Regions from separate parts of the Amycolatopsis speibonae genome, predicted to be linked through region 3. Evidence: riboswitches for the same ligand, from Rfam matches in the RefSeq annotation. Region 3 holds a riboswitch; each other region holds the start of a gene.
What was found. Region 3 has a riboswitch for S-adenosylmethionine ahead of ACFOSH_RS17625 (methionine ABC transporter ATP-binding protein). Riboswitches for the same ligand answer to the same signal wherever they lie in the genome.

Region 1 (9,670 bases), on a different contig from region 3:
CCGTCGGCCCTGGCAGGGCTCCCGCGTGGGCGTGGCAGCAGGTCGCGGACGAGACCGCGCGTCGCGGGATTCCCTTGCTGGAACTGGGGATCGGGCAGCGGCTGGACTGGCCGGGGCTGTCACTGGACGTACTGGGGCCGCGTTATGTCACCCGGCGCTCGGTTCGCGAACAGGACGGCACGGTGATCAACAACGGGTCGGTCGTCCTGCGCGCCGTGACCCCGGCGGGCCGGTTGCTGCTGACCGGCGACGTCGAACTCGCCGCGCAGGCCGATCTGATGGCCGAGGGCGCCGATCTGCGTGCCGACATCTTGAAGGTCCCGCATCACGGAAGTCGCTACACGGCACCGGATTTCCTCAACGCCGTCGCGCCACAGGTCGCGCTGGTGAGCGTCGGTGCCGGAAACCCCTACGGTCATCCGAACAAGTCCACTTTGGATAGTTTGACGGCCGTCGGTGCTTCCGTCGCCAGGACGGACACGGACGGCGACACCGCTGTCGTCGCCGACGCGCGGGGCCTTGCGCTGGTGCGCCGGGGTGAGCCCCGCGGCCCGCCTCGTTCTTGAGGCGGGCCGGCGGGAACTCAGATGCCGAGAGCCTCGCGGACCGCGTCGGCCGAGGCGCCGACCGTGGCCTTCGGGCCGACCTTGTCCTCGATGGCGTCGAGGGTCTTGAGGCCGTCACCGGTGATGAGGAGCACGATCTCCTCGTCCGGGTTGAGCTTGCCGGTCTCGATGAGCTTCTTGGCCGTCGCGACCGTGACCCCGCCTGCGGTCTCGGTGAAGATGCCCTCGGTGCGGGCGAGCAGCCGGATACCCTCGACGACCTCTTCGTCGGTGACGTCTTCGATCGCGCCGCCGGTGCGATTGACCACGTCGAGGACGTAGGGGCCGTCGGCCGGGTTGCCGATCGCCAGCGACCGGGCGATCGTGTCCGGCTTGACCGGCTGGACGACGTCGTGACCCGCGCGGAAGGCAGCCGAGACGGGGGAGCAGCCGGTGGCCTGCGCGCCGAACACCTTGTACGGCGTTTCGTCGACGAGGCCGAGCTGCCCGAACTCGCGGAAACCCTTGTCCACCTTGGTGAGCTGGGAACCGGAGGCGATCGGCACCACGATCTGCGGGGGAATCCGCCAGCCGAGCTGTTCGGCGACCTCGAAGGCCAGGGTCTTGGAACCTTCGGAGTAGTAGGGCCGGACGTTCACGTTGACGAACGCCCAGCTTTCCTGCTCGGCCGCGAGCTGGGTGGCGAGCCGGTTCACGTCGTCGTAGTTGCCGTCGACCGCGATCAGGTCGCCGTCGTACACGGCGGTGGTGAGGATCTTGGCGCGCTCGAGGGTCTTCGGGATCAGCACGACCGACCGCCAGCCGGCGCGGGCGGCCGCGGCGGCGACCGCGTTGGCCAGGTTGCCGGTCGACGGACAAGCGAGCACGTCGAACCCGAACTCGCGCGCGGCCGCCAGCGCGACGGCGACCACGCGGTCCTTGAACGAGTGGGTGGGATTGCCGGTGTCGTCCTTGACCCAGACCTTCTTGACACCCAACGCTTTCGCGAGCCTGTCGGCCTGGACGAGCCGGGTGGCGCCGGGCTCGGTGTTGGGGATTTCTTCGACGTTCGAGGGAACGGGAAGGAGTTTCTTGTAGCGCCAGATGTTCTTCGGCCCGGCTTCGATGTCCTCACGGCGCACGCGGCCGAAGTCGTAGGCGACTTCGAGCGGCGAGAAGTCTTCGGCGGAAACGAATTCGGGGGCGAGCGGCTGCCGGTGTCCCTCTTCCTTCGACACCAGTTCGACGGCCGGTCCGAGATCCGGGGTCTTGGTGGTGGAGGTCGTGCCGAGGGTTGCGGTCATCGCGAGGTCCTTTCCTCATCTGCCCCGCCGTGGCGGGCCGGAATTGGCACCGTGTTCGTCAGCTATCCCGCGATCGCGGAATGACAGGCTGACGCCGGTTGCCGGGGCTTCATCGGGCCGTTCCCTCTGCCCCTCTGGATGAGCGGTATTCGATTGTCGGCACGCGCATGATCGCGTCGCCTCGCCAACACCGTACGACATGAGCCTCAGGTGGGGCCACCGTGCCCGGAACACATCACCGGACAAAGCACACGAGAGGAGGAGTGGGAGGATCGTCACCGTGACGACGCAAGCTTCCGCCCCATCGCCGCTGGTCCTGGTTCTCGGTGAGGAAGAGCTGCTGATCGAACGCGCGGTCCGCGCCTCTTCGGACGCGGCCAAAGCGGCCGACCCGACGGCGGATCTCACCCGGATCCGGGTGTCGGACCTCACAGTCCCCGCCCTCGCGGAGATGGTCAGCCCCTCGCTGTTCGCCGAGGGCAGGGTGATCGTCCTCGAATCCGCGCACGACATCTCGCAGGAGCTCTCCGACGGGGTGATGGCCTACGTCAAGGCGCCCGCCGACGGCATCGTGCTCGTCGTCGTGCACAGCGGAGGCGGCCGGAGCAAGGCCGCGAAGGCGCTTCCCGCGGCCTTGAAGAAGGCCGGGGCGGAGATCGTCGAATGCCCGAAACTGACCAAGGCCGCCGAGCGGGAATCCTTTGTCCGCAACGAGGTCCGCCGGGTCGGCGGGAAGATCGACGGTGCGGCCGTGCTCGCGCTGATCGACGCCGTCGGTTCGGATCTGCGCGAGCTGTCGTCGGCCGCGACCCAGCTCGTCGCGGACGCCGGTGGAACGGTCGACGAGCAGGCGGTCCGCCGCTACCACCGGGGCCGTGCGGACGTGAACGGGTTCGCCGTCGCCGAGAAGGCCGTCGCCGGCGACATGGCGGCGGCCCTGGAATCGCTGCGCTGGGCGATGCAGCTGGGTGTTCCGCATGTGCTGGTCGCGGATGCTCTGGCCGACGCAGTGCGGACGATCGCGCGGGTGTCCGGTGCCGGCCGCGGGAACCCGAACCAGATGGCGGGCGAGCTGGGGATGCCGCCGTGGAAGGTGCGCAAGGCGCAGGGGCAGGCCCGTGGCTGGGGCCAGGACGGTCTCGCCACCGCGATGCGGGTCGTCGCCCGGCTCAACGCCGAGGTCAAGGGTGCTGCGGCCAACCCTGAGTACGCGCTGGAACGTGCCGTCCTGCAGGTCGTCGACGCCCACGGCACAAGCCGCTGAACATGGCGAAGGGCCCTTGCGGCGCGAGTCGCAAGGGCCCTTCGAAAACCGATCAGAGAGAGTTCGCGCGCTTCGCGAGCGCGGACTTCTTGTTGGCGGCCTGGTTGGCGTGGAGAACGCCCTTGGTGACGGCCTTGTCCATCTTCTTGGCCGCGTCCTTCTGCAGCTCCAGGGCCTTGGCCTTGTCGCCGGCGTCGGCGGCCTCGCGGAACTTGCGGATCGCGGTCTTCACCGAGGACCGGATCGCCTGGTTGCGCTGACGCGCCTTCTCGTTGGTGGTGATGCGCTTGATCTGCGACTTGATGTTGGCCACGGGGGCGCTCCTCTTGAATCTCTCGGTGGTTTCACCGCCGCGCTGTGACCGGCCCTGCGCGCTCGTGAAAGCGGCGCGGGTTTCCTCCATGACGGAATGCCACACAGCGGTGAAGGGCCAGCTTAACAGTCGTCCCGGGGCGGATCGTGGCCGCCTCCGCGCGTGCTGGTGCGGTACGGTGAAGATCGTAGTGCCTAGGGTTCCGCCGCCTGTCCGCACAGCGAAACACACAATCAGGACAGGCGGGACAGGTCCGAGCGGCACCATCGGCGGGGCCGGAAGCGTCGCCGTTCATCTGACGGGACAAAAGCCTGGAGGACCGGGTTTTCCGCATGCGCGGAAAACGTGAAAGGTCCGTCGTGAACGCCACCGCTCTGTCCCTTGTCATCGTCGCCGCCGTCATCCACGCGGGCTGGAACCTGGCCGCCAAGCGGATCCGCCGGGGCGGCGCCAGGTTCGTCTGGGCTTACTACAGCGTCTCCGCGATCCTGCTCATCCCCGTCATGGCGGTCTCGCTGGCCGTGGAGCCGCAACGTCCACAGTGGACTTGGCTGCTCGCCGCCGCGGTCACCGCGGTGTTCCACGTCACCTACGGAGTCGTCCTCCAGCGGGGTTACGCCGTCGGTGACCTGTCCGTCGTGTATCCCGTCGCCCGCGGGACCGGGCCGCTGATCTCGGTGCTCGCGGCCGTCGTGCTGCTCGGCGAGCGGCCGGGGGTGCTCGGCCTGGTGGGCGCGTTCCTCGTGGTCGCCGGGGTGCTCGTCATCGGCACCGGGCGAGCGCCGGCCCATGCCGACGCCGCTGATCACGCCGCTCGCCGCAAAGGCGTGGCGTACGGACTGCTGACCGGGCTCACGATCGCCGCCTACACGCTGTGGGACGCGCATTCGGTCACCGGTCTCGGTGTCCCGCCGATCATCTACTTCGGGACCGGCGCGATCGTGCAGAGTCTGCTCATGGCGCCGTACGCCCTGAAGGACCGCGAAGAGGTCTCGTGGCTCTGGCGTGAGCACAAGCGTGAAGTCCTCATCGTCGGACTGCTCTCACCGGTCGCCTACCTACTGGTCCTCTACGCCCTCCAGATCGCCCCAGTGAGCCTCGTCGCACCGGCGCGGGAGCTGAGCATCGTCCTGGGCGGCCTGGCCGCGTGGCTGGTCCTGAGGGAGGCGAACGCCGTCCGGCGGCTGGCCGGGTCGGCGGTCGTGCTGGCGGGGATCACCGCGATTGCGATGGCCTGAACCCATCGGGTAGGGATTGAGCCATGGACGTGCTGAGCAGCAGGGTGCTGATCCACCCGAAGGACATCGACGTGTCGACGGCGTTCTATCGGGACACCCTGGGCCTGGCCATCGACAAGGAGTTCCCCGGCGGGACGGTGTTCTTCGCCGGGAACGGGTCGATCGAGATCGTCGGCACCGGGAAGACCGGCCCGACTCCCGACGTCGCCTTGTGGCTCCAGGTCCGGGACCTGCCCGCGGCGCTCGAGGAGCTCGCCGCGAAGGGCTTGGACCCTGTCCGCGGAGCGCGCCGTGAGCCCTGGGGCCTGGACGAAGCGTGGATCGCCGATCCGGACGGCACCAGGATCGTGCTGGTCGAGGTCCCGCGTGAGCATCCGTTGCGCACCGACCCGCGTTAGGCCGTGGGTTCGGCCGCGCAGGGTTTGACCGCGCGCAGCTGAGCGGCGAGGGAAGCGCCGATACCCGGCGGATCCCAGGTCCAGGTCTGCAGGTCGGTGAAGCCGGCTGCCGCCGCTTCGTCGGCCAGCTCGTGCCGGGACACCGGCAGCCACTTCTCGTGCGCCGACAGGAGCAGCCTGCCGCCGGGTCGCAGCACGCGGACCAGCTCGGCGAACCCGGCCGCCCGGTCCTCCCAGAGCTGCACGTTGTTGACGGTCAGGACCACGTCGACACTCTCGTCCGGCTCGCCCGTGGAGTCCGCGGTACCGGCCTTCAGCTCCACCTTGTCGCCGCACCGGCGCCGGGCGCGGGAGAGCATCTCCGGGGACGGGTCGACGCCGATCGCGCGGCCGGCGCGCTCGGCGGCCGCTCGCAGGCCGATACCCGGACCGGGGCCCACGACGAGGGCGGTTTCACCGGATTCGATCGACGCCAGTTCCACGACGCGAAGTTCGGTGGCAGCGTTGCCGTGCGCCATCGCCAGGCCACCGAACCGGCCGAGCAGTCCCCCGGGATGGCCGAACGTGCGATCGAGCATTTGGGACAGTGAAGTACTCATACTTCGAGGGCACCACAGCGCACCACGGGCCGCATCGGGGATGACCCCCACTCGCACCCGGAGCGGCATGGGACCATAGGGGTGGCACACCCCGACCTTCGCGAGGAAACCCGTTGACGACGTTCGCCGACACGACCTTCACGCCCCCGGAGCTCATCCGGAACTTCTGCATCATCGCGCACATCGACCACGGCAAGTCGACCCTGGCCGACCGGATGCTGCAGCTCACCGGTGTGGTCGAGGAACGGGCCATGCGCGCGCAGTACCTCGACCGCATGGACATCGAGCGGGAACGCGGGATCACCATCAAGGCGCAGAACGTGCGCCTGCCCTGGAAGGTCGACGGTCAGGACCACGTCCTGCACATGATCGACACTCCCGGGCACGTCGACTTCACCTACGAGGTCTCTCGCGCGCTCGAAGCGTGTGAAGGGGCGGTTCTGCTGGTCGACGCCGCGCAGGGGATCGAGGCGCAGACGCTCGCGAACCTGTACCTCGCGCTGGAGAACAACCTCCAGATCATCCCGGTGCTCAACAAGATCGACCTGCCGTCGGCCGACCCGGACAAGTACGCCGCCGAGATCGCGCACATCATCGGCTGCGAGCCGTCGGACGTGCTGCGTGTGTCCGCGAAGACCGGTGTCGGGGTCGGCGAGCTCCTCGACGCGGTCGTGCAGCAGGTACCCGCACCGCAGGGTGACGCGGACGCCCCGGCACGCGCGATGATCTTCGACTCGGTGTACGACACCTACCGGGGCGTCGTGACCTACATCAGGGTCGTCGACGGCAAGATCACCCCGCGCGAGCGGATCAAGATGATGTCCACCGGTGCCACGCACGAGCTGCTGGAAGTCGGGATCATCTCGCCTGAGCCCAAGGCCAGCAAGGGGCTGGGCGTCGGCGAGGTCGGCTACCTGATCACCGGTGTGAAGGACGTCCGCCAGTCCAAGGTCGGTGACACGGTGACCTCCGAGCGCAACGGCGCGAAGGAGGCCCTCGCGGGCTACCGCGAGCCGAAGCCGATGGTCTACTCCGGGCTGTACCCGGTGGACGGTTCGGACTACCCCGAGCTGCGTGAGGCCCTGGACAAGCTCCAGCTCAACGACGCCGCGCTGGACTACGAGCCCGAGACGTCGGTGGCGCTCGGCTTCGGCTTCCGTTGCGGCTTCCTCGGCCTGCTGCACCTGGAGATCACCCGTGACCGGCTGGAGCGCGAGTTCGGCCTCGACCTGATCTCCACCGCGCCGAACGTGGTCTATGACGTCGTGCTGGACGACGGCAAGGAAATCCACGTGACCAATCCCTCGGACTGGCCGACCGGGAACAAGATCGACAAGGTGCTCGAGCCGGTCAGCAAGGTGAGCATCCTGGCGCCGTCCGAGTTCATCGGCACGATCATGGAGCTGTGCCAGAACAAGCGCGGTCAGCTGCTCGGCATGGACTACCTGTCCGAGGATCGCGTCGAGCTGCGGTACAACATGCCGCTGGGTGAGATCATCTTCGACTTCTTCGACACGCTGAAGTCGCGGACACGCGGCTACGCGTCGCTGGACTACGAAGAGGCAGGCTCGCAGGCGGCGGATCTGGTCAAGGTGGACATCCTGCTGCAGGGCGAGGGCGTCGACGCGTTCTCCGCGATCGTGCACAAGGACGACGCGTACAACTACGGCAACCGTATGGTCAACCGGCTTCGCGAGCTGATCCCGCGGCAGAACTTCGAGGTGCCGATCCAGGCCGCCATCGGGGCCCGCATCATCGCCCGCGAGACCATTCGCGCGATCCGCAAGGACGTGCTCGCGAAGTGCTACGGCGGTGACATCTCGCGTAAGCGCAAGCTGCTGGAAAAGCAGAAGGAAGGCAAGAAGCGGATGAAGACCGTCGGCCGGGTCGAGGTCCCGCAGGAGGCTTTCGTCGCCGCACTGTCCACAGAGGATTCCGGTACCAAGAAGAAGTAGGCGCTACTCACGGAAAAGGCCGCCCGGCAACGCTTCGGGCGGCCTTTTCCGGTTCAGCGATTCCCGCTGACGCGGTTCGCCGTGACGAAGACGGCGACGCGGCGTTCGGCGGCCATCACGCGGTCGTACTCGTCCCAGTCGTCGTGGGTTCCGGTCGCCGCGACGAAGACCTCGCGCAGCAGCCGGGGAAGCCCGGCGGGGTCGAAGCCCGGATCCGGGTCGTCCGGGCCGATGAGGTGGGTTTCGCCCTGGACCGCCGCCCACTCCCAGCCACGCCGGAAGGTGATCGTGGCGTGGCCGGCCCGGCGGAACAGGTCGAGTTTCTTCACCCCGCCCATCGCGACGAAGGCGACTCCCGGCGCCTTCGTGACCGGGTCTTCGAAGACCCCGGCGTTGACCACCGAGGAGTGCACGGTGCCGTCCGCGCGGACCGTCGAGACGGTCGCGAGTCCGTTTTCGCGCAAGGAAAGGGTGCGGACGAGTTCGAGGTCTGCGGCCATGGATCCACCGTAGCCCGCCCGGCCGGTATTGGGGGCCGAGCGGGCGAGCGGAGCGGATCAGCAGGTGCCGTCGTCGCGCCAGACACCCCATTCGCCGGTGGTTCCGGGCTCTTCGGCCCGCGTCCACCACTTCGCGTACCACTTGTGCCCGTTGTGGGAGACGCTCGTGCCACCCGTGTAGGCGGCAGCGCGGTCCCATGCCGGGAGTGAGCAGGTGCCCGGGTTGCCGGATCCGGTTTCCCAGGGCACCTGGCTCGACTTGTAGTAGCCGAGGCCCTGCGCCTGCCAGCGCGGGGCCTGCGCGCCGAGGCGCACCCGGAAGGCGTTCCAGTCGTGCGTCGACCACGGCGACCAGCCGAGTTCGGCGTGCGCCGGGAGCCGGGGGAAGGCGAGGTAGTCGATGTTCGCCGGGGTCACCACGGTTTCGGTCCACAGCGGGGATTCGACGCCGCGGACGGCGGATTCGGGCACGCCGGAGAGGTAGGCGCCCGGATTCCAGTTGTAGGCGTCCTGGACCTCGATGTAGCCCGCCCACGAGAGCCCGATCGGCGTGCTGGAGTTGTACTTCATGTCCAGGTACGCCTTGTTGGCCGGCGACATGATCACCTTGCTGCCCCTGGCGACTGCGTTCGAGACCTCCGTGCTGGACGTCGTCGTGCCCCAGAACTGCGGGGTCGCCGTGGCGGGCAAGGTGGCCTTGCCGATCTCGTGCCAGCCGACGACCTGCTTGCCCGCGGCGGCGACCATCGGCAGCACGCGGTTCATGAAGGTGCGGTAGTCGGTGTCGCTGGTGGCCTGGGCCTCGTCACCGCCGAGGTGGAAGTACGGCCCGGGGGTCAGCGCGGCGATCTCCCGGATGACGTCGTTGACGAAGGTGTAGGTGTTCTCCTTCGAGATGCAGAGCGAGCTGTAGCCGACAGCGGTGTCGGTGCGCAGCGGGGGAGCGGTGTTGTTGCAGTTCAGCTCGGCGTACGACGCCTGGGCGGCGTTGGTGTGCCCGGGCATGTCGATCTCCGGGATGACCGTGATGAACCGCGAAGCCGCGTAGTTGACGATCTCGGTGTACTGCGCCTTGGTGTAGTAGCCACCGGCGCCGCCTCCGACCTGGGTGCTGCCGCCGTAGGTGGCGAGCCGCGGCCAGCTGTCGATCTGGATGCGCCAGCCCTGGTCGTCGGCCAGATGCAGGTGCAGGTTGTTGATCTTGTATTGGGCCAGCTGATCGATGTACCGCTTGACGCTCGCGACCGGGTGGAAGTGCCGGGCGACGTCGAGCATCGCGCCCCGGTAGCCGAAGCGCGGGTAGTCCAGGATGTCGGCGCCCGGGATCGTCCAGGGACCTTCCTGGACCGTGGAGCTCTCGATCTTGCCGGGCAGCAACTGGCGCAGTGTCTGTACGCCGCCGAAGAGGCCCTGGGCCGTCGTCGCGCGCAGGACGACGGAAGAGGACGTCGAGTTCAGCTGGTAGCCCTGGTCGCCGACGCGCGCGTCGGCGCCGGACAGCAGGAGCGAGATGCCATCGGTGGGCGTGCCCGAAGGCGCGTCGGAGACGGGCAG
Region 2 (9,670 bases), on a different contig from region 3:
CCGGGATCGAGCTCGTCGAAGGCGAGTACGACCGGCGTCTGGTCGCCAAGGGCGGCGGCGCGGCCGCGGAACTGCCCGGCGGTGCCGGGCTGGTGCTGCTCGACACCGAGGTGACCGACGAGCTGGCAGCCGAGGGCCTTGCCCGCGACCTGGTCCGGGTCGTGCAGCAGGCCCGCCGTGACGCCGGACTCGACGTCGCCGACAGGATCTCGTTGACGGTCGACGCGCCGGAAGACGTGGTCACGGCCGCGAAGGCGCACGAGGGGTTCATCGCTTCGGAGACGCTGGCGACTTCGGTGGCTTACGGCGACGTCGCCGACGGCTCGGCCGGGACGGTCGGCGAGGGCACCAAGGTGACCGTGGCGGTCGCCAAGGCCTGACCCGCGCAAGCGCTATGAAAGGTCCTTTCCTCGCAAATTTTGCAAGGAAAGGACCTTTCATAGCATTCCGGGGGTCCCGATCAGCGGGATCACGAAACGGATTCGGAAACGTCGCTTTCTCGCCGCCTGCTCACCTGGTGCGGGCGGAATCGGCAAGCTGGCGCCCGGGGGCGCGCGAGAGGTGCGCGCCGCGTGGGGGAGAGCGAGTCCATGAGTCCTGCCCGGAAAAGAGGGATCCTGATCGGCGCCGCGCTGGCGGTCGTCGCCGTCGTGGTGGCCGCGGTGGTGCTGCTGGTCAGGGAAGACCAGGCGCCCGCCGCTTCCGGCGGCCCAGGGGAGTCCACCGAGAGCGCGCGAGAGAGCCCCGCCCAGGTCGCCGCCCGGTTCCTGCGGCAGTTCGACACCGGTGACCTGACCGGCGCGCCGGTCGACGACCCGGCGGCGGCCACGGCCGCCCTGTCCGTGACGCGCGGCGCGCTCGGTGCGGCGCCGGTCAAGACGACCCTGGGCGAAGTCCCGACCACGCCGGGGAACGCGACCACGACGTCGGCCACCTTCCACGTCGCGTGGTCCTTTCCCGGCGACAGCGTCTGGCGGTACGAAGGCAAGCTGGAGCTGGTCCGCAACGCCGGGAAGTGGGTGGTCCGCTGGGCGATGTCGGTGATCCACCCGAAGCTCGAAGCCGGTCAGCAACTCTCCGTCGCGCGCGCTTCCGCCAAGCCGATCGTGGCCGACAGGGACGGCAAGGCCCTTGTTGGCGGTGATGCGGCCGGCGTCGCGCCGATTCTGCGAGGGGCGCTGGCCAAGGTCGCGTCCGAACAGAACGGCGGCACCGGTACTCCCGCCACCGTCGCCGTGTCGCGGCTCGACGCCTCCGGCAAACCGGTCGAAACGCTCTTCGGCCAGCCTGTCGAGACCGACAAACCGCTGGTCTCGACCCTGAGCGTGGCCTCCCAGACCGCCGCGCAGAAGGCCGTCGACGGTTTCCAGGGGCCCGCGATCATCGTCGCGATGAAGACTTCGGGCGAGCTCCTGGCGGTCGCGCAGAACGGCGCGGCAGGGAACCAGCCGACGGCGCTGAACGGCCTCTATTCGCCGGGTTCGGCCTTCAAGATCGCCACGGCTACCGCGGCGCTGCAGAAGGGCGGGGTCTCCGTCGACGCGCCGGTGGCCTGTCCGGGCAGTGAGCAGATCGGGACCCGCACGCTCAAGAACGAGAACGGGTTCGACCTGGGGACAGTTTCGCTGAAGACCGCGTTCGCCGCGTCGTGCAACACGACCTTCGGGCGGCTCGCCGGGGCATTGCCCGCGGACGGCCTCGCGAAGGCCGCGACCCAGCTCGGCCTCAACGCCGACTTCGAGATCCCGGGGCTGACCACCGAGACCGGGAAGGTGGAGCCGTCGAGCAGCGGTGACGAGCAGGTCGAGGCCGGGATCGGGCAGGGAAAGGTGCAGGTCAGCCCCTTGGGTGCGGCACTCATGGCGGCCACGGTCGCCACCGGGAAGCCGGTGGTGCCGAAGCTGTGGCAGGGGCTGGAGACCAAGGTCAACACCGGTTACCAGGCCCCGCCCGCCGGGGTGCTGAACCAGGTCCGCGCGATGATGCGCGAGGTCTGCACGACAGGGACCGCGAAGGCGTTGAAGAGCAGCGGCGCCGTCTTCGGCAAGACAGGGACGGCGCAGTTCGGCTCGGGCGCCGACGCCAACGGCTGGTTCGTCGGCTATCGCGGGGACGTCGCTTTCGCGGTCATGCTCGCGGGTTCCAACGACTCCAAACCCGCGGTCGGGCTGGCTGCGAAGTTCTTGGCCGGCTGACGTTTCGGTCCTCGCCGAACCATGGATCTTCTACGGTGAACGCATGGAAACGATCGCCTTGGCCGAGGTCGCGGCCGTGCTCGCCGATCCGAGCCGCGCGTCGATGTGCCTCGCGCTGCTCGACGGGCGTGCCTGGACGGTGACCGAGCTGGCCGGAGCGGCCGAGGTCGCGGCGTCGACGGCGAGCGAACACGTGACGAAGCTGACCGATGCCGGCTTCGTCGTCCGGGTCAAACAGGGGCGGCACAGCTACGTCCGGATCGCCGACCCCCGGGTGGCCGAGCTGATCGAGCATCTGGCGCAGCACGCCGAACACCGCCCGGTGAAGGGGTTGCGCTCGTCGGTGCGGGTGAAGCGGCTCGAATTCGCCCGGACCTGCTACGACCACCTCGCCGGGACGGTCGGCGTCGCGCTGCGGGAGGGGATGCTCGCCACCGGGCTGATCGACGAGGCCGACGGTCTGACGCTGACCGCTCGCGGGCGCGAGGTGCTCGGCACGCTCGGGGTGGAGATCGCCGACGGCCGACGTCCGATGCTGCGTGACTGTCTGGATTGGACAGTGCGCCGTGATCATTTGGCGGGACGTGTCCCCGCGGCGTTACTGTCTCACGGAGTGAGTGCCGGCTGGTTGTCCCGTGAGGGCAACCGCGCGGTGAAGGTCCTGCCCGCGGCGGAAAGACCGTTCGCGGACCTCGGTGTCGACCTGGTGGCCCTGCGCAGTCCGTAAAGGACAGTCTGTAACACAGGCTTACCGGACGGTTTTCGACCGGTACACGAACGAGTGACGACCACCGCCTCACTATTCTGGAGCCCTCACGGCGACCGGACGGGAGGCGACATGGAGCAGCTCCCGCTCATCCTCGGTACCGGCGGTGCCGTGCTGCTCGTCGCCGTGATCGCCGTCCGGGTGTCGATCAAGGTCGGCCTTCCTTCGCTGCTGCTGTACCTGGGGATGGGCGTCCTGCTCGGCGAAGCCGGGTTCGGCATCCATTACGACAACCCCGAGCTCACCCAGTCCCTCGGCCTCGCCGCGCTGGTGATGATCCTGTCCGAAGGTGGTCTCACCACCCGGTGGGCGGCCGTGAAACCCTCGCTGGGCATCGGAATCGCACTGTCCACAGTGGCCGTGGTGGTGAGTATCGCGGTCACCGGCGCCGCGCTGCACTGGCTGCTGGGCCTGGACTGGCGGATGGCGTTGCTGTGGGGCGCGGTGCTGGCCTCGACCGACGCCGCCGCGGTCTTCTCGGTGCTGAGATCGGCGGGCATCGGGAAGCGGCTCGTCGGCGCGCTGGAAATCGAGTCCGGGATCAACGACGCCCCGGCCTACATCGCGGTCGTCGTCCTCGCCGAGGGCACGACCGTGGACTGGTCGCTGCCGCTGCTGGTGGTCTACGAACTCGCGGCCGGGCTGGTGATCGGCCTGGCCTTCGGCTGGTTCGGGGCGCAGGCGCTGCGACGGGCCGCGCTCCCGGCGACCGGTCTGTATCCGCTGGCCACGGTGGCGGTGTGCGTCGTGGCGTATTCGAGCGGTCAGCTCGCCCACGCGTCGGGCCTGCTCGCCACCTATGTCGCGGCGCTGGTGCTGGGGAACTCGAAGCTGCCGCACCGGTCGGACACGCTGTCCTTCGCCGAAGGGCTCGGCTGGCTCGCCCAGATCGGGCTGTTCGTGCTGCTCGGCCTGTTCGCCTCGCCGGGCAGGATCTTCGAGAGTCTGGTCCAGGGCCTGGTCGCGGGCGCGGTCGTGCTGTTGCTCGCCCGCCCGGTGTCGGTCGTGCTGTCGGCGCTGCCGTTCAAGATCCCCTGGCGAGAACAGGTGTTCCTGTCCTGGGCCGGGTTGCGCGGGGCGGTCCCGATCGTGCTCGCGCTGATTCCGCTCTCGTCCGGGGTGCCCGGCGCGCAGGAGCTGGTCGACGCGGTATTCGTGCTGGTCATCGTGCTGACGCTGCTCCAAGGCGCGACGCTGACCCCGCTCGCGAGAGTGCTCGGGCTCGCCCAGCACGCCGAAGCGCACGAGATCGACGTCGACTCCGCGCCGCTCGACGAGATGGGCGCGGAACTCCTGCAGGTCCGGATCAACTCCGGATCGAAGATGCACGGCGTCTACCTGGCCGAACTGCGGCTGCCGGTGGGCGCGACGATCAGCCTCCTCGTCCGCGACGGCACCGGCTTCACGCCGAACAAGAACACCCGGCTCCAGGAACGTGACCAGTTACTCGTCGTGACCACCGCCGACGTCCGTGACGCGGCCGAACGACGCCTGCGGGCCGTCGACCGCGCCGGACGCCTCGCCAGGTGGAAGGGCGAATCCGGCCACTAGGTCACTAACCGGCGCCAGTCTTTCGTCGGTTGATCTCAGAAATTTTCTTACGTGTTGTTCCCTTTTGTACTCCTTTTGGATTACTTTCCCCGCAATCGACTCCATCGAATGGGTGAGTGTCGCGGGGTAAGGAGTACGCAAGGTGACGAAACTTCCTGCACGGTTCGCCGGTCTGGGGGCCGCTGCCGCGCTCGTCGGGGTGGTTCTTTCCGCGCCGGCGGCAGCCGCGGCCGGCGCGTTCCCGGCGTTCGGGTTGCCCTTCGACACGGGCCAGTCGATCTACTCGGCGGGGATCCACTCCGACAACGGGAACTCCGGCGTGAAGAACGCCATCGACCTCAGCCCCGCCGACAAGAAGGTTCGCGCCCCGCTGGCGGGCACCGTCCGGATCCAGCACTGCGGCGGCGGCGACTGGGTGACCGTCGACCACGACGGCGGCTGGCGGACCGGGTACTACCACATGGAAGACATTTCGGTCACCGACGGCCAGAAGGTCGCCCCTGGTGACCTCCTCGGCCGGACCGGCAACGCGCTGCCCTGCGGCGGCAGCAGCACCGGCGCCCACGTGCACTTCACCCTGTGGACCCTGCCCGCGGCCGCCGCCAAGGGCGGGGACTCGCGCGACTTCGGTGTCGGTGCGGGCAACTGGAGCGGCCTCTCCTACGACGAGGTCTCGACCAAGGTCGCCGAGGCCCATGGCGAGGTTGTCGACGGCAAGACCTTCGGCGGCTGGCAGTTCACCGCGGGCACCGAGCAGTACTCGGGTTCCGCGACCGAGGTCTCTTCGCGTTCCGTCGTCCCGCTTCCCGGGCGATTCCGCGTCTGACCTCCCGTTGCCCGGCGCGGCGCGGCGCCGGGCAACGGTTCTTTTCGCTTGCGGAGTACGTGAGCGGCGTCTCAAGATGCGGACAAGGGGTGGCTTGATCGGCCGCCCATCCGCTAACTTCGTTCGTAGGTCACGAGTGTCAGCGTCAAGCCCCGGCTAGCTGACCGGCAACCCTCCTTCCGCGGTGGGGTGCCCCGGGTGAGGACCTGGCTCGTCGCGTGGTGCGACGGGCAAGCGCGGGATCCTCGTCGGGTCCCCTGGCCCGGAGGATTGACGATGACTCTCGCTCTCGAACGCACCAGCACCCCCGTCACTGTCACGGAAACCGTTGTGGAGCACGAAATCCCGACGGTGGCCTGTGCCGGTCTGCGGGTTCCGCTGGTCACCGGCGGCGACATCGGCTACGCCAACCTCGATCACGCGGCCAGTGCTCCCTGTCTGGACAAGGTGCGTGACGCTGTCGACGAGTTCCTGCCCTGGTACGCCAGCGTCCACCGCGGCGCCGGGTTCGCCTCGCAGATCTCCACCAAGCTTTACGAGCGTACGCGCGGAATCCTGCGGGACTTCGTCGACGCGCGGTCGACCGACTCCGTCGTCTTCACCCGCAACACCACCGATTCCTTCAACCTTCTCGCGCGCAGCCTGCCGAAGCACACGTCGGTCGTCGTGTTCGACACCGACCACCACGCCGCGCTGCTGCCGTGGAAGGGCCCGAACGTCCGCCGGATCCAGACTCCGCGTACTCGTCTGGCCGCGGTGTCCGCTGTGGACGAAGCGCTCGCGGACTGCCCGCAGGGTCCGCGACTGGTCGTCATCACCGGCGCCTCCAACGTGACCGGGGAACTGTTGCCGGTCAAGGAGATCGCCGCCGTCGCGCGGCGGCATGGCGCCCGGATCGCGCTCGACGCGGCGCAGCTCGCACCGCACCGCAAGATCTCCGTGCGCAAACTGGACGTCGACTACATCGCGATCTCGGGGCACAAGCTGTACGCGCCCTTCGGTGCCGGTGCGCTGATCGGCCGCGCCGACTGGCTGCGCGCCGCCCAGCCGTACCTCGCCGGTGGCGGCGCGACGAAGCTCGTCACCCGCGACTCCGAAGACCTCGGCGTGGTCTGGAATTCCGGTGCCGAGCGGCACGAAGCCGGTTCCCCCAACACCGTCGGCGTCTACGCGCTCGGCGTCGCCTGCGAGACACTGGCCGGGAATTGGGACGCGATCGTCGCCCACGAGGACGAACTGCTGGCGCGGCTGCGTCGCGGTCTCGCCGGTATCCCCGGTTTCGCCGAATTGCGGCTGTTCGACGCGCCTGTCGACAGGGTCGGCACACTCAGCTTCGTCGTCGACGGCTTCGACCCGGGCTGGCTCGCCGCTGTCCTGTCCGCGGAGTACGGCATCGGCGTCCGGGACGGCGCGTTCTGCGCGCACGTGGCGACCAAGCGGCTGATCTCCGCCGCCGGCTCGACCGGCCAGCAGGCCGTCCGGGTCAGCCTCGGTCTCGGCAGCACCACCGAGCACGTCGACAGGCTCGTCCTGGCGCTGCGCCAGATCGTCGCCCGCGGCGCGCGCTGGCAGTACGAGAAGCCGGAGGGCCGCTGGGTGCCGGAGAACGATCCGCGGGAGCTTCCCCCGTTCTGCGCCTGACCCACTACCCTCACCCCGCATGGGGAACGAGCGACCGCGTTACTGGTTTCCGCTGGCGCTACTGGGATTCGCCCAACTGGCGGTAGTGGCCTTGTCCGTCGGTTCGAGCCGATCAGAGGGGTGGTTCGCCTACGCGCCCAACTCCGGCCCGGGGCGGTACCGAGCGCTCTACGGCGTGGAGATGAGCAGGGAGGCCGGGGAAGCCGTCTCGGTCGTCGGCATGAGCCGGCTGGACAACTGGCTGTTCGCCGTCCTCGCCGTCTACCTCGGCACGGTGCTGTTCTACACGATTCGGACGCGGACCATGCCGTGGTGGAAGGTCGCCGCGATCGCCGTCGGCGGACTCGTCGCCATCGTGCTGGCGGATCTCGTCGGTTTCTGGGAATTCGAAATAGACGGCGACGCGCGCAGCGCGATCCTGCTGACCCTGGGACTGGTCGGGCTCGCCTGGCTGGACCGCAGCGTGCTCGTGCTGGTCGTGGCCGCCGCGTTCGTGCTCTGCGCCGTCGTGCTCGCGCAAGGGCCGCTCGCGCTGGTGCTGTCGTCGCTGGTCGCGCTCGCCGGGGCGTTCGCGGCGCTGCTGAGCAGGCCGAAGGCGGCCGCCGAGGAGACCTGAGCACGCTCCGTGGACAATAGGGGAGTGAGTACAGAGCCCCCCTCGTCTCAGAACGACTCCGCGGAACCGGACCTCGCTCCGGCCGAGACCGCGCCACCGTCGCCGCCGCTGCCCAAGAAGCGCGTCGCCGTGGTGTTCGTCGTCGCCGCGGTGCTGTGGGGGATCGACCTCCTCACCAAGCAGATCGCCGTGTCGACGCTGGAGGGCAAGCAGCCGGTCGAGTTCCTCGGCGGGCTGGTGTACTTCCAGCTGGTGCGCAACCCCGGTGCCGCCTTCTCGATGGCGACCGGGCTGACCTGGGTGCTCGCGCTGGTCGCGGTCGCCGTCGTGGTCGCCATCGTCTGGCTGTCCCGGCGGCTGCGCTCGGTCGGCTGGGCGATCGGCCTCGGCCTGGTGCTGGCGGGCGCGCTCGGCAACCTGACCGACCGGATCTTCCGTGCCCCCGGCCCGTTGCAGGGGCACGTGGTCGACATGATCTCCGCGTTCGCGCCGAACGGGCAGGGCTGGGCGATCTTCAACGTCGCCGACTCCGCGATCTGTGTCGGCGGTGTGCTCATCGTGATCCTCTCCTTGCTGGGCAAGGACTACGACGGATCATCTACAAAGGACAAGAAGAAGGCGGCAAGCGAATGAGCGCGCGGATGTTGCCCGTACCCGACGGGCTCGACGGCATGCGCGTCGACGCGGGACTGGCGAAACTGCTGGGACTTTCCCGCACGGTCGTGGCGGAACTGGCCGAATCCGGCGAGATCTTCCTCGACGGCAGGCCTGCCGGGAAGTCCGACCGGCTGTCCGCCGGCGGGCTGCTCGAAGTGACGCTGCCCGATCCCGTCTCGGCCATCGAGGTCATCGCGGAACCCGTCGAGGGCATGAAGATCCTGCACGACGACGACGACATCGTGGTGATCTCGAAGCCGGTCGGCGTCGCCGTGCACCCGAGCCCCGGCTGGACCGGGCCGACCGTCGTCGCCGGTCTCGCCGCCGCCGGGCTGCGGATCGCGACGTCGGGCGCGGCCGAACGCCAGGGCGTCGTGCACCGGCTGGACGCCGGCACCACCGGCGTGATGGTCGTGGCGAAGAGCGAGCACGCGTACACCGTGCTCAAGCGGGCGTTCAAGGAACGCACCGTCGACAAGGGCTACCACGCCATCGTCCAGGGTCACCCGGATCCGACGCGCGGCACCATCGACGCGCCGATCGACCGGCATCCGCGGCACGACTACAAGTTCGCCGTCGTCCAGGGCGGACGGCCCAGCGTCACGCACTACGAGGTCGTCGAGGCCTTCCGTGCCGCGTCGCTGGCCCACATCAAGCTGGAGACCGGCCGCACGCACCAGATCCGCGTGCACTTCTCGGCGCTCAAGCACCCGTGCGTCGGCGACCTGACCTACGGCGCCGACCCGGTGCTCGCGCGCAAGCTCGGCGTTTCCCGGCAGTGGCTGCACGCGAAGACGCTCGGTTTCGCGCATCCGTCCGACGGGCGCTGGGTCGAGTTCGAGTCGGAGTACCCGGACGACCTGGCCAACGCGCTGCGGATCCTGCAGGACGAGAACTAGCCGCTTGTCCCGCGTTCAGTCCTCTGACTACGGGGACGGGCGACGCGCTAGTCGTCGATCGACCAGGTCAGCGTGCGTTCGTCCGGTTCCGGCCGCGGCGACCAGCGCACGGCGACCACGCGGGTGGCGTCCGGCAGCACGTAGACGGTGTGGCCGCCGAGGGTCTCGCCCGGCCGGACGCCGATCTTGTGCGGCGGCCGCGAGGTCAAGGAGACCGGCGCCTTCGTGATCGGCTTGCCGTCCGCGCTGAGCAGTTCGAGGTAGTTGTCCGGCAGCGACACGAACGGGATGTTCCCGCGGTTGGTGATCTCGGTGTGCACCACCACCGACCGTTCCCCGGCTTCCAGCGAGTAGCCCGCCGCGCTGAACAGGTAGTCCGCCGGGTCCTGGACCTCGAGCAGCTGGACGGTGAGCTGCTCGCCCTCCAGGCCCTGGGTCTCCATGACGTCGCCGGTCTTGCCCTTCTTGCCCTCCGGGACCGGCCGCGGCGCGGGCTGCTGCTCGTCGCCGCGGGCCCAG
Region 3 (9,670 bases):
GGCCCGCTTCACTTTGCCCGAGGGCGTCTTGGGCAGGCTTCCCGCCGGAAGCACCACGACCGCGAAGGGCCGCATGTCGACCGCGCCACGCACCTTGGCCGCGACCTCCTTCGCCAGCGACTTCTCCGTTTCCGGGTCTCCGGCGAGTTTCGATTCGACGACGACCGCGAACCGCTCCCGGCGGCTGCCGGCATCGATCCGGACGGCAACGGCGTTCCCCGCCCGGACGCCCTCGACCGAGGTCGCCGCGCGTTCGATATCGGTCGGGTACAGGTTCCGGCCACCCATGATGATGACGTCCTTGCGTCGGCCGCAGATCACGATCATGCCGTCGATCAGGTAGCCGAGGTCGCCGGTGAGCAGCCAGCCGTTGTCGTCCTGCGTCGCGAGTGGACCTTCCATAGTCAGGTACCCGGGCGTCACCGCCTCGCCGCGCAGGCGGATCTCCCCGACCTGGCGTTCTCCGAGAGCAGTGCCCTGGTCGTCGACGATCTCGGCCTCGAGCCCGTCGAGCGGAGGCCCGAGCACCGCGAAGGACCGAACTTCGTCGGTCCCGCGCCGCGGGTCGTCTTCAGGAACCGGGACCGCACGGTTGTCCGCCTCGAGCGCGTCGGCTTCGACGACGTCCAGCGTCAGTCCGGTGAACAACGGCGCGAACGAAACCGCGAGGGTCGCCTCCGCCATGCCGTAGGCCGGGAAAACGCATTCGGCGGGCATCTTGAACCGTGCCCCCGCCTCGACGAACGTCTGCACGGCCGTTTCGTCGATCGGCTCGGCGCCGTTCAACGCGATCCGCAGCTTCGAGAGGTCGTACGCGTTGTCGTCGTCGACGCGGGCCATCCGCCTGCCCACGATCGCGTAGGCGAAGTTCGGCGCGGCCGTGGTCGTGCCGTTGTACTTGCTGATCAGCTGCGGCCAGATCAAGGGTCCCGAGAGGAACTCGAGCGGCGTGATCTTGACGAGTTCGACGCCGAACGTCATCGGGACCGTCAGGAAGCCGACCATCCCCATGTCGTGGAAGGTGGGCAGCCACGACACCATCACGTCGACGTCGAAATCGAACTCGGCACGTTCGACCATCGCCTTGACGTTCGAATACAGGTTTCCGTAGGTGATCTGAACGGCCTTCGGATCGGCCGTCGACCCACTGGTCAGCTGCAGGAGCGCGGTGTCGGATTCGGCCGTCGGCACGGGCTCGGCCAGCGGTTCGGCCTCCAGCAGCTCGGTGATCACCTGAAAGGCGATTCCGTGCTCGGCGAGTACCGGCGCCAGCTGGTCGAACGGCTCACCGAGCAGGACCAGGCCGGACCCGATCATCCGCAGCACGCGAACCGTGTCCTCGGCCCATTCGGCGAGGTCGGTGCGCTGGGTGGGCTGGTGCAGCATCGTCACACTGCCACCGGCGAGCCAGACCGCCTGAACCGTCGGCGCGATCAGCGACGGCGCCGCGGCCAGGACCGCCACCGCCTTGCCGGGCTCAAGCCCGGCCTTGACCAGTCCCCCGGCCACCCGCTTGGCCTGCTCGTGAATCTCGGCCCAGGTACGCCGAACCGGCTCCTTGGGCTCCCCGGTGACCATTCCCCGCTGCTGACCTCGCCCCGCCGCGGTGGCGACGAGCGTGTCCACGAACCGACTCATGCGCGTCACAGTACTGTCCGCGCTGGAAGACCCGCTCACCGTCAGGTGAACTCACTCGATCGCTTCGGAGGTCTCGAGCCACTGGGCCTCGACCTCCTCCTTCTCCGTTTCGACGGCCTTCAGTTCGGTGTTGAGCTCGATGAGCTTCTTGGGATCGGTCGCCGCCGCGAGCAGTGCCGCGTGCAGCTTCTCCTCTTTCGCGTGCAGCTGGTCGAGCTTGCGCTCCAGGCGGGACAGCTCCTTCTGCGCCGCCCGCTGTTCCGCGGCGCTCTTCTTGGGCGCGGACGCCTGCCCGTTGCCCGGCTTCCGGTCGCCTCTCGCCTTCTCGAGGCTTTTGACGCGCCGGTCCAGGTACTCGTCGATGCCGCCCGGCAGATGGGTCACCTGCCCGTCACCGAACAGGGCGACGATCGTGTCGCAGACTCGCTCCACCAGATACCGGTCGTGCGAGACGACGACGAGGCTGCCCGGCCACGAATCGAGCAGATCTTCCAGCTGCTGCAAGGTGTCGATATCGAGGTCGTTCGTCGGTTCGTCGAGCAGCAGCACATTGGGCTCGGCCATCAGTAGCCGGCACATCTGAAGACGGCGCCGTTCACCACCGGAAAGGTCTTCGACCGGCGTCCACTGCCTCGACGCGGGGAACCCCAGCTTTTCGGCCAGCTGCGAAGCGGAGAGCTCCTGCTTGCCGAACACGACCCGTCCTGAGATCTCTTCGATCGCCTGCAGCACACGCAGATCGCCCGGCAGATCGTCGAGCTCCTGCCGTAGGTGCGCGAGGCTGACAGTCTTTCCCTGGATGCGTCGCCCCGTCTCGGGCTCCTTGTCACCGCCGAGCAGCTTGAGCAGCGTCGTCTTGCCCGACCCGTTGACACCGACCAGGCCGATCCGATCGCCTGGCCCGATCCGCCAAGTGACGTGATCGAGCAAAGTGCGGTCGCCGACGGTCAAAGTGGCGTCCTCGACCTCCAGCACGGTCTTTCCCAGCCGTCGACGGGCGAACGCCTGCAGTTCGACCGAATCACGCGGCTCCGGCACGTCGGAGATCAAAGCCTCCGCAGCCTCGACGCGGTAGCGCGGTTTCGAGGTCCTGGCCTGCGGGCCGCGACGCAGCCACGCGAGCTCTTTACGTGCCAGGTTCTGTCGCTTCTCTTCGGCCGTCGCCGCCAGCCTCGCCCGTTCGGCCCGCGCGAAGATCCAGTCCGCGTAGCCGCCTTCGTACTGCTCGACACGACCGTTGGTGACCTCCCACGTCACACTCGCGACCGTGTCGAGGAACCACCGGTCGTGGGTGACGACCACGACCGCGATCTTGCGGTTGAGCAGATGGTCCGCGAGCCAGCGCACACCTTCGACGTCAAGGTGGTTGGTCGGCTCGTCGAGGACCACGAGATCCAGTTCTCCGGTGAGAGCGGCCGCCAGCGCCACCCGGCGGCGTTCACCACCGGACAGGTTCGCCGTCGCTTTTTCCACGCCGAGAGCGGTGATTCCCAGACCATCCATAATGGACCTGACTCGTGCGTCAGCGGCCCACTCGTGCTCCGCCCCGTAGCGCTCCAGCACGACATCACCGACCGTGCTGCCGTCGGGGAGCTCCGTCCGCTGCGTGACCACGGCCATCCGTAGACCGCGAACTTGACTCACACGTCCCGTATCCGGCTCACTGATCCCCGCGAGGACCTCCAGCAGCGTCGTCTTCCCGCCCCCGTTGAGACCGACGACGCCGATGCGCTGTCCTTCCGCCACACCGAGCGAAACACCGTCGAGCAGCGGGCGCACCCCGAAGGACTTGCTCACCGACTCCAGGTTGACCAAGTTGGCCATGCCTCAGCCGATCCTTTCCAAAAAGCTTGCACCACAACGAATTAGTCGATGTCCATTTCGGACACCCTTACGCGTGCACCCGGGGCGGCGCCGGCCGCGGCGCGTCGTCCCCGCCGACCAGCCGGGCCCCGGGAACCGGCCCGTGCGCGACGCGCACCGTGCGACAGACCCCCGCACCGGACAACTCCGCGGCGACCTCGACGGCGGATTGGGCATCCGCGCACAGGAAAGCGCAGGTCGGCCCGGACCCGGACACGGTGCCGGCGAGCGCACCCGCGTTGACTCCCGCCCGCAACGTGCGGCGCAGTCCCGGTCGCAACGAGACAGCGGCCGCCTGCAGGTCATTGCCGAGAAGCAGCGCCAGCTGCCGCGGATCACCGGACGCCAGTGCCTCGACCACAGGAGTGTGCGAACCGATCCGCGGCGGGCTGCCTTCTTCACGCAACCTGTCCAGCTCGCCGAACACCCGCGGGGTCGAAAGACCACGCTGGTCGAAGGCCAGCACCCAATGGAACGTATGCCTCGACAAGACCGGCACCAGCTGCTCACCCCTGCCGGTGCCCAACGCTGTCCCACCGTAGAGCGCGAAGGGAACATCGCTGCCGAGCTTCGCGGCGATACCCGCCAGTTCATCTCGGGAAATGTCGAGTTTCCAGAGCGATGCCAGGCCCACCAGGGTCGCGGCCGCGTCGGCGCTGCCACCGGCCATCCCGCCCGCTACCGGGATTCCTTTGCGAAGCACCACCCTGATCTTGGACTCGCCGTCCGCTTTGCCGACGTGCGCCGCCAGCGCCTGTGCCGCCTTCCAAGCGAGGTTGTTGGCCCCTGTCGGTACTGCCCCTTCGCCTTCGCCATAGACCTCGACGCCGGGGTCCTCGGTGATCGCGACGGTCACCTCGTCGGTCAGGGAAAGCGCCTGAAACACGGTCACCAGCTCGTGGTAGCCGTCCGGGCGTACGTCACCGACCGCCAGGTGCAGGTTGACCTTGGCGGGAACCCTGACGGTTACTGGGGGCGGTACGACGGCGAGCACGACTCAAGCCTACGTGGCCGCTCCACTTGTGCCGCCATCAGGAGAAAAGGAACAGGGCGAGTCAGACACGAACGGGCCGCCTCGGACAGATTTCGTCCGGGGCGGCCCGTTCGTGGAGGAATCAGGCAGCGACGCCTTGCGGTCCGCGGACCGGGTGGGTCACGTGGCCGCCACGTTCGGCGATCCAGGCGAGTGCGGCGTCCGCGCGTTCACCCCGCACACCGAGGCGGAACCGGCCGACCGGCGTGTCGCCGATCCGGGTCAGACCGCCCCCGATGGTGGCGAGTTCGACGTCGAAGCGACCGGCGGCTTCCGGCAGCAGCGCGCCGACCGATGCGAAGCCGACAAGCACGACGTCCACCGCGCGGTCGTACTTCGAAGCCTGCGCCCGGCCGGTCTCGATGGAGGGCAGCAGCGCCTGCGCGGTCCGGCTGTTCGGGTCGGAAACCAGGTCGAGCACGGATCCGCGTTCGATGATCGCCCCGGCCTCCAGGACCGCGACGTCGTCGCAGACACGGCGAACGACACCGGCGTCGGGAGTGGTGAGCAGCACGGTGACTCCGAGCTCGGCACGCGCACGGTCGAGCACGGTCAGGACCGCGCCGTACTCCTCGGGCTGCACACCCGCGGTCGGGTCGTCGGCCAAGAGCACGGACGGCCCGGCGGCCAGGGCCTTGGCGATGGCCACCCGGCGCAGCTGCCCCTCGGACAGGTCGCTCGGCCGCTGCCCTGCCCGGGGAGTGAGCCCGACCAGGTCGAGCAGGTTGCCGACCCGGTTGCGACGCTGCGGCCCATCGAGGCCGAGTTGCTCGAGCGGAGACGCGATGTTGCCGGCGATGGTGCGTTCGGCGAGCAACTCCGGTTTGGTGCTCACGACACCGACCTGACGGCGGATTTCGCGCAGCCGACGGCCGTCGAGGGTCCCAGTGTTGAGTCCGTCGAGGCGGACGACGCCTCGGTCGGGACGCTCCTGAAGCCCGATGCAACGAGCGAGGGTCGACTTGCCGGAGCCAGCCGGACCGACGACTCCGAACAGCGAGCCAGCCTGGATGTCCACGCTCACATCGCGCAGGGCGACGACGGGATTTCCGTTGAGGGGAAAGGACTTGGACAAGTTTTCGACAGTGATCACGAAAGGCTCCATGCAAATGGGGCGCCGCTTCTTTCGAGCGCGCCAACCGTCACCGAGTAACCGTCCGGAAACGGACGGATTTCAGAGGTAAGGGAAAAGACTCAGGCAGTAACGGTGGAGCGTCGACACGCACTTACCGTGCGGCGACCTTCATCAACGACACGTCGCCTGGTCAGCAGGAGCGGGTGGGTGACCCTGTTCATTAGGCACAGCCTCCATCGGTCCTGGCGGTAGCACCTGCCCTGTGGAGGGTGGTTGCTGCGACTTCGGCGAGCCAGGTCTCTCAGTCGCTCGGGATGGCTTACTGAGTAAAACCGATCCCACTGGATGAAAGCAAGCACGTAGGCGCAGATCACACGTCTGGTCGCGTCCACGATACAGGAACTGCTGTCCATATTTTGAGACAGCAACAGATACCTTTGTGCTACGACAAGGCCGCTGCCTGCTAAGACAGGAGTGGATCATGCAGATCGAGAAGAGGATTTACGCGCTCGTGCTGATATCGGCCGGCTCGCGTTCACGCGGTGCCGGTCACACCTGCAACAGGTGGTCAGCCCGCCGCCGCGGCGATCCGGGCGAACTGATGAACATCCAACTGCTCTCCGCGGGTCTTGGGGTCGATACCCGCTTTCTCGAGCAACTCCCCCGCGCGTTCGGCGGAGCCCGCCCATGACGCCAACGCCGCACGCAGAGTCTTCCGCCGCTGAGAGAAGGCGGCATCGACCACCGCGAACAAACGCTCACGCTCCACGGACGACACCACGTCGCCCCGTTCGAAAGCGACCAGTGCGGAGTCCACGTTCGGAACAGGCCAGAACACGGCGCGAGGCACCGCGGCGACCTTGCGCGCCTTTCCGTACCACGCGAGCTTGACGCTGGGCACGCCATAAGTCCGGCTCCCCGGACCGGCCGCCATCCGGTCCGCGACCTCGGTCTGGACCATCACGAGACCGCTGGTGAGCGACGGCAGCCCGGCGAGCAGGTGGAGCACGACGGGGACGGCGACGTTGTACGGCAGATTCGCGACGAGCGCCGTCGGCCGCGCGGGCAAGTCCTCCACCGTGATCCGCAGAGCGTCCGCCCTGACGACCGTCAGCCTTTCGGCCCCGCCCCGCTCGGCCACGGTATTCGGCAGCCGCCCGGCCAGCACGGGATCGATTTCGACCGCGACGACCTCGGCGCCGGTCGCGAGCAGGCCGAGGGTCAACGAGCCGAGGCCCGGCCCGACCTCCAGCACGACGTCACCTTCACCAACCCCCGAAAGGTCCACGATGCGGCGCACCGTGTTCGGGTCGTGCACGAAGTTCTGGCCGAGCTTCTTGGTCGGACGCACGTCCAGCTCGGCCGCCAGCGCCCTGATCTCCGCAGGACCGAGCAGTTCAGTCACCTGACGATCGTAACCAGCCCCCGGTAGGCCACGATTGGCCGGTGGACGACGTCGTACTCGATGGTGAGAAAGTCCGGCTGCGCGACTGTCGACCGTCCGACCTCCGGCCTCTCCGCGATCTACTCGATCCCGCGCGGCCTTGGCACGAAACGAACGGGCCCTACTTCGGCACCACGACCGCGGCGGCCGCCGAATCCACGGCACGCGAACTCACTGCCACCAAGGTCGATCGGCCCGATCCCCGCACCAGCCTCACCGTGTGCGACCTGAGTGACGGCAGGCTTATGGGCCGGGTCAGCTGGTACTGGGAAAGCAGGTAGACCGACTGGCGAAGGATGGGATTGGTCATCTATGACGAGCGATACTGGGGCGGCGGGTTCGGCACCGAAGCCTTGCGCTTGTGGACGACCTACTTGTTCGCCGCACCGACACCCTCCGCTTGGACTTCGACACGTTCTCGGGAAACCCGGGCATGATCGCCGTCGGGCGGCGGCTGGGATTCGCTGAAGAAGGCCGGTTCCGGCGTGCTCGACGCTGGCCCGGCGGCGTGCACGACGCCGTCGTCTACGGGGTGCTCCGTGAGGAATGGGATCAGACGGACAACGCGGGCAAGCAGCCGGATTGATCCCACGCCCACCATCCCAGTGGCATCTCCGAAACGACACGCCTCCCCCTCAAGAGTGGTCGGAGCGGTTTCACGCCGCCGGAGCGTGACGATCATTCGCCCGATCGATACCGTGCACTTGTTCGAATCTGGCCCGACAATTGAGGGATGACCAGCACAAGAATCCCCAAGACCTTCCCGCTGAACCTGCCGGAAGGTGACGCCGATCTGCTGCTCGACGAGTTGCAGACGCGGCTACGCGAAGGGCGGCGAATCGCCGCCGAAGTCGGCCAGATCCTGGCCGAGATCGAGTCACGTGGTGTCCGGGACCTCTACGGATACGACTCGATCGCCGTCTTCTACGAGCATGCCGCCCGGGTCACCCGAGCGGAGGCGCAGCAGGTGGCCGGTAGAGCACTGGCGCTCAACTCGAGACGGGCGCGCGACGGCACATCGACTCAACCCGTCGCGCCTTTGACCGGAGTCGCAGCCACGACCGGCGCGCTGGCCCAAGCCGGCATCGACCGGATCGTCACTGTCATGCGGAAGCTGCCCGAACAGGTCACAGCGAGCGCGCGGCTCGAGGCCGAGAAGGACTTGGTCGCTCTCGCCAGCGTTGCGAGACCGCGCGACGTCACGGTGAAAGCAACAAAACTCCTCGCGGATCTCGACCCGGACGGGAGCGACACTGAGGATCCCACTCCGAAACGCGAGCGAACCGAGTTCTGGTTGCGCCAGAAACGAACCGGCCGATGGGAGATGCGCGGCAACCTCGATCCAGAGACAGGCGCCCGCCTGAACGCGCTTCTAGCGCCGCTGACGTATCCGGCCCCGAACAGGGAAGCTGACGGCCGCACCCCCGCAGAGAGACGCGGTGACGCTTTCACCGAGATCGTCGATCTCGCAGAGAGCGGGCCGGAAATCCCTCTGCCGCGGCAGGCCCCGGAAGAGGGCACCGAGCGACCTCAGACCGCAGCTCCGGCCAAGAAACCCGTACACCGCCCCCAGAGCACCCAGGCGCGGCCTCAGACCCATTCAAGCCCGCACCACAGCGACGGTGACGTCCGAGAGGGCGCCGTAGCCGACCGATCCCAGAACGTAGCCCGCATACGGCCTACGCGCTGGTGGGCACGGCTGTCGAGACCGAGGACCGAGGACGCTACGCGTCCACAGAGGCCCTTAACGGCCTGAAGGCCACCTTGCGGGCGGGGAACCCACACGATGACCTTCAGGAAAGGAGGACTTAGCCGACGTCAGGCCTTCTTGCCACAGTGCGGCCAAGCACTGTAGCCGCCGCGGGCATCGCGAACCTTCTCGGCGACGGCGATCTGCTGGGCCTTGCTGGCCTGGTGCGGGTACGCGGCGTACTGGTCGCCACCGTAGGCATCCCAGGTGCTCTTGTTGAACTGCAGGCCGCCGTAGTAGCCGTTGCCGGTGTTGGCGGCCCAGTTACCGGTCGCCTCACACTGCGCGATGCGGTCCCAGGCGCCGGCGTCACCGATGGCCGGATCAGCGGGCTTCTTAGTTCCGACCTTGGTGATCTTGGACTTGGCCTCGGTGATGACCTCTTCCGAGACCTTCTCGCGGCCGACTTCTTTGCCGTTGCGCTTGGTGACCTTGTAGGTCACAGTCTTCTGGCCTGGGGTGCCCGGGTCCTCGACCTTGGTCTTGCCCTTTTCGAGCTCCGGGTCGTCGACCTTCTGCTCGGGCGGCGCGATTTCCTCGTTCTGCTTGACCATGGTGACGCCGGTCCGGCTGATGTGGACCTCGGCGCCGTCGACCAGCTTGACGTCAAGGCCACCGACGGCCTCGTCGTCCGGGCCGAGGGTCATCCGGAGCTCACCGAGGAATTCCTTGGTGGTGACCGAGTTGGTCTGAACCTTGTGCGGCTCATTCGCGCCGTCGAAGACGGTGACGTTCTTGAGGGTCTTGACCTCGACGGTCGTGCCCTCGATCGGGAGCTCGCCGTTCTGCGGGAGCGAGGTCCAGGTGCCGGACTTCGCGAGATCGGAACGGCCGAGCTGGTTCAGGGCCTCGCTGAGGTTGGTCGCG

Region 1: another riboswitch for S-adenosylmethionine. It lies ahead of thrC (threonine synthase); the one in region 3 lies ahead of ACFOSH_RS17625 (methionine ABC transporter ATP-binding protein).
Region 2: another riboswitch for S-adenosylmethionine. It lies ahead of ACFOSH_RS05560 (aminotransferase class V-fold PLP-dependent enzyme); the one in region 3 lies ahead of ACFOSH_RS17625 (methionine ABC transporter ATP-binding protein).

The regions. Positions count from the first base shown of each region.
Region 1 covers NZ_JBHRWK010000002.1:151,905-161,574, forward strand. Annotated here, with positions in the region: gene ACFOSH_RS00795 (ComEC/Rec2 family competence protein) at 1-566, shown strand, start outside; gene thrC (threonine synthase) at 584-1,849, opposite strand; SAM riboswitch class I at 1,862-1,994, opposite strand; gene holA (DNA polymerase III subunit delta) at 2,130-3,113, shown strand; gene rpsT (30S ribosomal protein S20) at 3,166-3,426, opposite strand; gene ACFOSH_RS00815 (EamA family transporter) at 3,759-4,664, shown strand; gene ACFOSH_RS00820 (VOC family protein) at 4,688-5,062, shown strand; gene ACFOSH_RS00825 (class I SAM-dependent methyltransferase) at 5,059-5,661, opposite strand; gene lepA (translation elongation factor 4) at 5,775-7,616, shown strand; gene ACFOSH_RS00835 (pyridoxamine 5'-phosphate oxidase) at 7,670-8,116, opposite strand; gene ACFOSH_RS00840 (family 20 glycosylhydrolase) at 8,174-9,670, opposite strand, start outside.
Region 2 covers NZ_JBHRWK010000011.1:11,071-20,740, forward strand. Annotated here, with positions in the region: gene ileS (isoleucine--tRNA ligase) at 1-380, shown strand, start outside; gene ACFOSH_RS05540 (penicillin-binding transpeptidase domain-containing protein) at 591-2,195, shown strand; gene ACFOSH_RS05545 (ArsR/SmtB family transcription factor) at 2,239-2,922, shown strand; gene ACFOSH_RS05550 (potassium/proton antiporter) at 3,034-4,512, shown strand; gene ACFOSH_RS05555 (M23 family metallopeptidase) at 4,655-5,338, shown strand; SAM riboswitch class IV at 5,467-5,581, shown strand; gene ACFOSH_RS05560 (aminotransferase class V-fold PLP-dependent enzyme) at 5,615-6,979, shown strand; gene ACFOSH_RS05565 (hypothetical protein) at 6,999-7,595, shown strand; gene lspA (signal peptidase II) at 7,620-8,228, shown strand; gene ACFOSH_RS05575 (RluA family pseudouridine synthase) at 8,225-9,151, shown strand; gene ACFOSH_RS05580 (AsnC family protein) at 9,199-9,670, opposite strand, start outside.
Region 3 covers NZ_JBHRWK010000024.1:14,242-23,911, forward strand. Annotated here, with positions in the region: gene ACFOSH_RS17610 (fatty acyl-AMP ligase) at 1-1,638, opposite strand, end outside; gene ACFOSH_RS17615 (ABC-F family ATP-binding cassette domain-containing protein) at 1,690-3,462, opposite strand; gene ACFOSH_RS17620 (4-(cytidine 5'-diphospho)-2-C-methyl-D-erythritol kinase) at 3,530-4,495, opposite strand; gene ACFOSH_RS17625 (methionine ABC transporter ATP-binding protein) at 4,617-5,627, opposite strand; SAM riboswitch class I at 5,840-5,930, opposite strand; gene rsmA (16S rRNA (adenine(1518)-N(6)/adenine(1519)-N(6))-dimethyltransferase RsmA) at 6,178-7,014, opposite strand; gene ACFOSH_RS17635 (hypothetical protein) at 7,056-7,334, shown strand; gene ACFOSH_RS17640 (GNAT family N-acetyltransferase) at 7,415-7,639, shown strand; gene ACFOSH_RS17645 (DUF222 domain-containing protein) at 7,787-8,809, shown strand; gene ACFOSH_RS17650 (transglycosylase family protein) at 8,872-9,670, opposite strand, start outside.